DNA from 3 places in the Kitasatospora brasiliensis genome. Region 1 is predicted to be linked to each of the others. Evidence: predicted binding sites of a transcription regulator. Region 1 holds the regulator's gene; each other region holds the start of a gene.
The links. The regulator HrcA, encoded in region 1, represses chaperone genes, less so after heat shock. The targets are predictions, from matches to a motif close to TTNGCACTCNGNNNNNCNGAGTGCNAA.
Positions count from the first base shown of each region.

Region 1 (2,267 bases):
GGTTTGGGCATGTCGGCCAGCGCGCAGAGCCGGTCGACGGTGCCGTGCAGCTGGGGGAACTGCTCCGGGGACACCTGGTGGGCGCCCATCGCCCGCTCGGTGATCTTGTCGCTGAACCAGAACTGGGCCACGAACAGCCCGCCGGAGATCAGCACGATCAGTGGCCAGGCGCCGCGCAGCAGCGCGATCAGCAGGCCGGTGAAACCGACGTACAGCAGCCCGATCACGAACATCGTCGCGACCATGCGGCCGGTCAGGCCGCGGTCGGGCGCGAAACGGGTGTGCTGGCCCGAGCTCGACATCGCTTGCTCCTCCGTTCGCCGTCGCTTTCGATGCTGCCACCCGGACGGCCTCCCGGCACCACCCCGGCGCCGGGAGGATCGAACTGCCGGGCCCGCGTGGGCCGGTGCGGAACTGCGGGGAGGATCACCCCGGTCGGGCCGTTCCTGCCGTAGGACCCGGGCCTTACACTGGCAGGTACGGATCTGGCACTCGGGCGTTCAGAGTGCCAAGGCCGGGGCCCTCTCGGAGCGGCCCGCAGCAAGGCATACAGACGGACGACGTGCGAAGACGGAGGTGCGTGCCCCATGGCCGGTGAGGTCCGCCAGCTGGACGAACGCAAGCTCGCCGTGCTCCGCGCGATCGTGCAGGACTACGTGGGCACCGAGGAGCCGGTCGGCTCCAAGGCCCTGGTGGACCGGCACAACCTCGGGGTCTCGCCGGCGACCGTGCGCAACGACATGGCGGCGCTGGAGGAGGAGGGCTACATCCACCAGCCGCACACCAGCGCCGGACGCATCCCGACCGACAAGGGGTACCGCCTCTTCGTCGACAAGCTCGCGGAGATCAAGCCGATGAGCGCCCCCGAGCGCCGGGCCATCCGGCACTTCCTGGACGGCGCGGTCGACCTGGACGACGTGGTGGCCCGCACGGTGCGGCTGCTCGCCCAGCTGACCCGGCAGGTCGCGGTGGTGCAGTACCCCTCGCTGACGCGCTCCACCGTCCGGCACATCGAGCTGGTGGCGCTGGCCCCGGCCAAGGTGATGCTGGTGCTGATCACCAACACCGGTCGGGTCGAGCAGCGGATGGTCGACTGCCCCGGCACGGTCGGTGAGACGCTCCTGGCGGACCTGCGCGGCCGGATCAACGCACGCGCCATCAACCAGCGCCTCCCGGACGTCCCGGGGCTGCTGGAGGAGCTGCCGGCGCTGTTCGAGCAGGTCGACCGGCCGACCGTGAGCACGGTCCTGGCGACGTTGTTCGAGACGCTCGCCGAGCAGAACGAGGAGCGGATCATGCTGGCCGGCACGGCCAACCTGACCCGCTTCGGACACGACTTCCCGCTCACCATCCAGCCGGTGCTGGAGGCCCTGGAGGAGCAGGTCATCCTGCTCCGCCTCCTGGGCGAGACCGGGGACGCCGCGATGACGGTCCGGATCGGCCGGGAGAACGCGTACGAGGGGCTGAATTCCACCTCGGTCGTTTCGGTCGGCTACGGTTCGGGCGACGAGAGCGTGGCCAAACTGGGTGTGATCGGTCCGACCCGGATGGACTACCCGGGCACAATGGGGGCGGTGCGGGCGGTGGCACGGTACGTGGGCCAGATCCTGGCCGAGTCCTAGCAAGCGGCCCTCCGCGGAGGGCCAACCAGTCGCAGCACTACTACAGGCGGAACAAGCGGAGCATTTGGTGGCCACGGACTACTACGCGGTACTCGGCGTCCGACGGGATGCGGGGCAGGACGAGATCAAGAAGGCGTTCCGGCGCCTGGCGCGCGAACTGCACCCGGACGTCAACCCGGACCCGAAGACGCAGGAGCGGTTCAAGGAGATCAACGCCGCCTACGAGGTGCTCTCCGACCCGCAGAAGCGCCAGGTCTACGACCTCGGCGGCGACCCGCTCTCCCCGAGCGGCGGCGGTGCGGGCGGCTTCGGCGCCGGCGCGGCGGGCTTCGGCTTCTCCGACATCATGGACGCCTTCTTCGGCGCCGCGGCCGGCCAGCGCGGCCCGCGCTCGCGCACCCGCCGCGGCCAGGACGCCATGATCCGGCTGGAGATCACCCTGGAGGAGGCCGCCTTCGGCACCACCAAGGAACTCCAGGTCGACACCGCCGTCACCTGCACTACCTGCAGTGGCGAGGGCGCGGCCCCCGGCACCACGGCGCAGACCTGTGACATGTGCCGCGGCAAGGGCGAGGTCTCCCAGGTCACCCGGTCCTTCCTGGGCCAGGTCATGACCTCCCGCCCCTGCCCGCAGTGCCAGGGCTT
Region 1 covers NZ_JAUOOW010000001.1:1,590,624-1,592,890, reverse strand. The annotation lists gene htpX (zinc metalloprotease HtpX) at 1-302, opposite strand, end outside; gene hrcA (heat-inducible transcriptional repressor HrcA) at 588-1,622, shown strand; gene dnaJ (molecular chaperone DnaJ) at 1,690-2,267, shown strand, end outside.

Region 2 (2,267 bases), on a different contig from region 1:
CAGAATTCCTGCGGTCATTTGCGTAATTCGTCCGCTATGTCCGGCGCGGAATGCCGAGATCATTCCGATTCGGCCCGTACTGTCCCTTGACACCCCGGCGGAATTACCGGCGGCTGGCCCTGTTGCAGAGGGCGTCGATCCGGATACATTCAGCGGCGGTCGACGCAATCACCCGCTCGCCGGAAGCCGCCTGGCGTCCTGCGCGGAGGACTGCGGCGTGCACGGCTGCGCCCAGGGGGGGTTCCCCGGGCCGGCCTTCAAACCAACCCGGGCCCGCGACCTGCGGGCCCGTGAAGGGCCAGCACAGCACTAGGGGAGTTCGGAATGGCTCAGGGCACCGTCAAGTGGTTCAACGCGGAGAAGGGCTACGGCTTCATCGCGGTCGACGGTGGTGCGGACGTCTTCGTCCACTACAGCGCGATCCAGATGGACGGCTACCGCACCCTCGAGGAGGGCCAGCGGGTCGAGTTCGAGATCTCTCAGGGACAGAAGGGCCCGCAGGCGGACATGGTCCGCGCGGCGGTCTGACCCCTTCCGACCCCAGGAGCTCGGCGCGGCCCCACGGCTGGTGACCAACTCGCTTCTCGACGGGCCCGGACGACTCGTGTCGTGCGGGCCCGTCGGCGTTCCCCGACGGCCTCGACGGCGTTCCCGGAGGGCTCCGGCGGCGGCTCGCGGATCGTCGGTGGGGCTTGCACTCGACCACCGTGAGTGCTAATCATTGGCGTTAGCACTCACAGTGTGAGAGTGACAGCGGACCGGGTCGGTGAGGCCCCCGGGAGCGGCAGGGAATGGACCTCCGCGCACCAGGGCCGTCCGTCGCGGGCACCCCTTGGTCCGAGCAGTCGACCGTGTCCCGGAGGACCACTTCTGATGGCCAAGATCATCGCCTTTGATGAGGAAGCTCGCCGCGGCCTTGAGCGTGGCATGAACCAGCTCGCCGACGCGGTGAAGGTCACGCTCGGCCCCAAGGGCCGCAACGTCGTGCTGGAGAAGAAGTGGGGCGCCCCCACGATCACCAACGACGGTGTCTCCATCGCCAAGGAGATCGAGCTGGAGGACCCGTACGAGAAGATCGGTGCGGAGCTCGTCAAGGAGGTCGCCAAGAAGACGGACGACGTCGCGGGTGACGGCACCACCACCGCCACCGTGCTCGCCCAGGCCCTGGTTCGCGAGGGTCTGCGCAACGTCGCCGCCGGCGCCAACCCGATGGCCCTGAAGCGCGGTATCGAGAAGGCCGTCGCCGCCGTCTCGGACCAGCTGCTGGCCCAGGCCAAGGACGTGGAGACCAAGGAGCAGATCGCCTCCACCGCCTCCATCTCCGCCGCTGACACCCAGATCGGCGAGCTGATCGCCGAGGCCATGGACAAGGTCGGCAAGGAAGGCGTCATCACCGTCGAGGAGAGCAACACCTTCGGCCTGGAGCTTGAGCTCACCGAGGGCATGCGCTTCGACAAGGGCTACATCTCCGCCTACTTCGCCACCGACCTGGAGCGCATGGAGGCGACCTTCGAGGACCCGTACATCCTCATCGCCAACTCCAAGATCGGCTCGGTCAAGGACCTGCTCCCGCTGCTGGAGAAGGTCATGCAGAGCGGCAAGCCGCTGGTCATCATCGCCGAGGACGTCGAGGGCGAGGCCCTGTCGACCCTGGTCGTGAACAAGATCCGTGGCACCTTCAAGTCCGTCGCCGTCAAGGCCCCGGGCTTCGGTGACCGCCGCAAGGCCATGCTCGGCGACATCGCCATCCTCACCGGTGGCACCGTGATCTCCGAGGAGGTCGGCCTCAAGCTGGAGAGCGCCGGCATCGACCTGCTGGGCACCGCCCGCAAGGTCGTCATCACCAAGGACGAGACCACGATCGTCGACGGTGGCGGCGACAGCGAGCAGGTCGCGGGCCGCGTGAACCAGATCCGCGCCGAGATCGAGAACAGCGACTCGGACTACGACCGCGAGAAGCTCCAGGAGCGCCTCGCCAAGCTGGCCGGCGGCGTGGCCGTCATCAAGGCCGGCGCGGCCACCGAGGTGGAGCTCAAGGAGCGCAAGCACCGCATCGAGGACGCCGTCCGCAACGCCAAGGCCGCCGTCGAGGAGGGCATCGTCGCCGGTGGTGGCGTCGCGCTGCTGCAGGCCGGTGTCGCCTTCGACAAGCTGGAGCTGGACGGCGACGAGGCCACCGGTGCCAACATCGTCAAGGTCGCGCTGGAGGCCCCGATCAAGCAGATCGCGACCAACGCCGGCCTGGAGGGTGGCGTCGTGGTGGAGAA
Region 2 covers NZ_JAUOOW010000006.1:139,741-142,007, reverse strand. The annotation lists gene QWJ13_RS23415 (cold-shock protein) at 325-528, shown strand; gene groL (chaperonin GroEL) at 874-2,267, shown strand, end outside.
Region 2: groL (chaperonin GroEL) is a predicted target of HrcA. The motif match lies at 692-718, and genes of this name have one in related genera.

Region 3 (2,267 bases), on a different contig from region 1:
CCGGGTCGGTGAACACCGCGTCGTAGCCGGTGACGTCCACCTCGGCGACGTCCGCGCAGCGCACCTCGACCAGCTCGGCCAGGCCCAGCGCGGCGGCGTTCGCGGCGGTGGCCGCGCAGGCCGCCGGGTCCTTGTCCACGGCCAGCACCTCGATGCCCGCCCGGGCCAGCGCCAGCACGTCCCCGCCGATGCCGCAGCACAGGTCCGCCAGCCGCCGCACGCCCAGGTCGGCGAAGCGCCGCGCCCGCCACTCGGCCACGCTGCGCCGGGTGGACTGCTCGACCCCGTTGGGCGTGAAGTACATCAGGTCGGCGTCCGCCCCGAACTTCGCCCGCGCCCGCTGCCGCAGCCGCGCCTGCCCGAACGCCGCCGACACCAGCTCCGCCGGATGCTCCCGCCGCAGCCTGGTCGCCAGCGCCAGCTCCTCCTCGGGCGCGAACTCGCGCAGCTCGGCGAGCAGGGCCTGGCCCTCGGGCGTCAACAGCGGCTGCAGGTTCTCGGTGTCCACGGGCCCATTCTCGCGGGTCAGGGACCGGGGAAGCCCGCCATGGCCCAGCCCGGCGCCAGGAAGGGGGCCGCCGCGGCGGCGACCGACAGGACCCCGGTAGCCGGTGCGCCGGGTGCGGAAGGCGATGGACAGGGGCATCCCGAGGGCTTCGGCGGCTCGGGCGTCGTCACCGGAACGCCCCCAGGGCGAGCAGCAGAGGCACCACGAAGGGCGCGACTGCGGCGGCGATCGGCAGGGCCCGGTAGTCCGCCCGCAGAGCGCGCGAGAAGACGGTGAACGGGATGCACCAGCCGATCACGGCGGCGCAGAGCACGGCGGTCATCAGCGTGCCGCCCGTGTCGTAGCCGGCGGCCTCGGCCGTGGCCGAGCCGAGCCGGAACACGATGGCCGGCAGGGCGGCCAGCAGCGGGAACAGCAGCAGCGCGAGCGTCGCGTCCTTCGTGTCGGACGGGCCGACGCGCACCGGAGTGTCGGTCATGCGGCGAGTCTGCCCGCCGGGGCGTGGACCGCACATGAGTACGGCTACTCGGCCTCGAACCGGAGATCTCAGGGCGCGCCGTTGGCACTCTGGTTGACTGAGTGCTAACACGGCCCTATGGTCGTCCTTGGCACTCACCACCTGGAGAGTGCTAACGCGACGACGCGTGTCTGACCCCCGCGACGGCAGGCCCGCAGGATCGCCCCTACCCGTTAGAAAACCCCGTAATCTCCGAAGGGGAGCTCGGACGTGACCACCAGCAGCAAGGTTGCCATCAAGCCGCTCGAGGACCGCATCGTGGTCCAGCCGCTCGACGCCGAGACCACCACGGCCTCCGGCCTGGTTATCCCGGACACCGCCAAGGAGAAGCCCCAGGAGGGCGTCGTCCTGGCCGTCGGCCCGGGCCGCTTCGAGGACGGCCAGCGTCTGCCGCTCGACGTCGCCGTCGGTGACATCGTCCTGTACTCGAAGTACGGCGGCACCGAGGTCAAGTACCAGGGCGAGGAGTACCTGGTGCTCTCGGCCCGCGACGTCCTCGCGATCATCGAGAAGTAAGACGTTCCGACCCGCCCCGGATCCGTGTCCCAGTGACAGGGGCCCGGGGCGTGGTTGTTGGTTCACGTAGTTCGGCGGCCGGTGGGCCGGTCGTAGCCCCGAGGGAATAGGGAACATGGCGAAGATTCTTCAGTTCGACGAGGACGCCCGCCGCTCGCTGGAGCGCGGTGTCAACAAGCTGGCCGACACCGTCAAGGTGACCATCGGCCCCAAGGGTCGCAACGTCGTCATCGACAAGAAGTTCGGCGCCCCGACCATCACCAACGACGGTGTCACCATCGCCCGTGAGGTCGAGCTGGACGACCCGTACGAGAACCTTGGCGCGCAGCTCGTCAAGGAGGTCGCCACCAAGACCAACGACGTCGCGGGCGACGGCACCACCACCGCCACCGTGCTGGCCCAGGCCCTGGTCAACGAGGGTCTGCGCAACGTCGCCGCCGGCGCCGGCCCGGCCGCCCTGAAGAAGGGCATCGACAAGGCCGTCGCCGCCGTCTCCGAGCACCTGCTGTCCGTCGCCCGCGAGATCGAGGGCAAGGACGACGTCGCCGCCGTCGCGTCCCTCTCCGCGCAGGACACCCAGGTCGGCGAGCTGATCGCCGAGGCGATCGACAAGGTCGGCAAGGACGGTGTCATCACCGTCGAGGAGTCGAACACCTTCGGCGTGGAGCTGGACTTCACCGAGGGCATGCAGTTCGACAAGGGCTACCTGTCGCCGTACTTCGTCAC
Region 3 covers NZ_JAUOOW010000002.1:938,643-940,909, forward strand. The annotation lists gene QWJ13_RS12180 (THUMP-like domain-containing protein) at 1-508, opposite strand, end outside; gene QWJ13_RS12185 (hypothetical protein) at 675-986, opposite strand; gene groES (co-chaperone GroES) at 1,236-1,541, shown strand; gene groL (chaperonin GroEL) at 1,657-2,267, shown strand, end outside.
Region 3: groES (co-chaperone GroES) is a predicted target of HrcA. The motif match lies at 1,068-1,094, and genes of this name have one in related genera.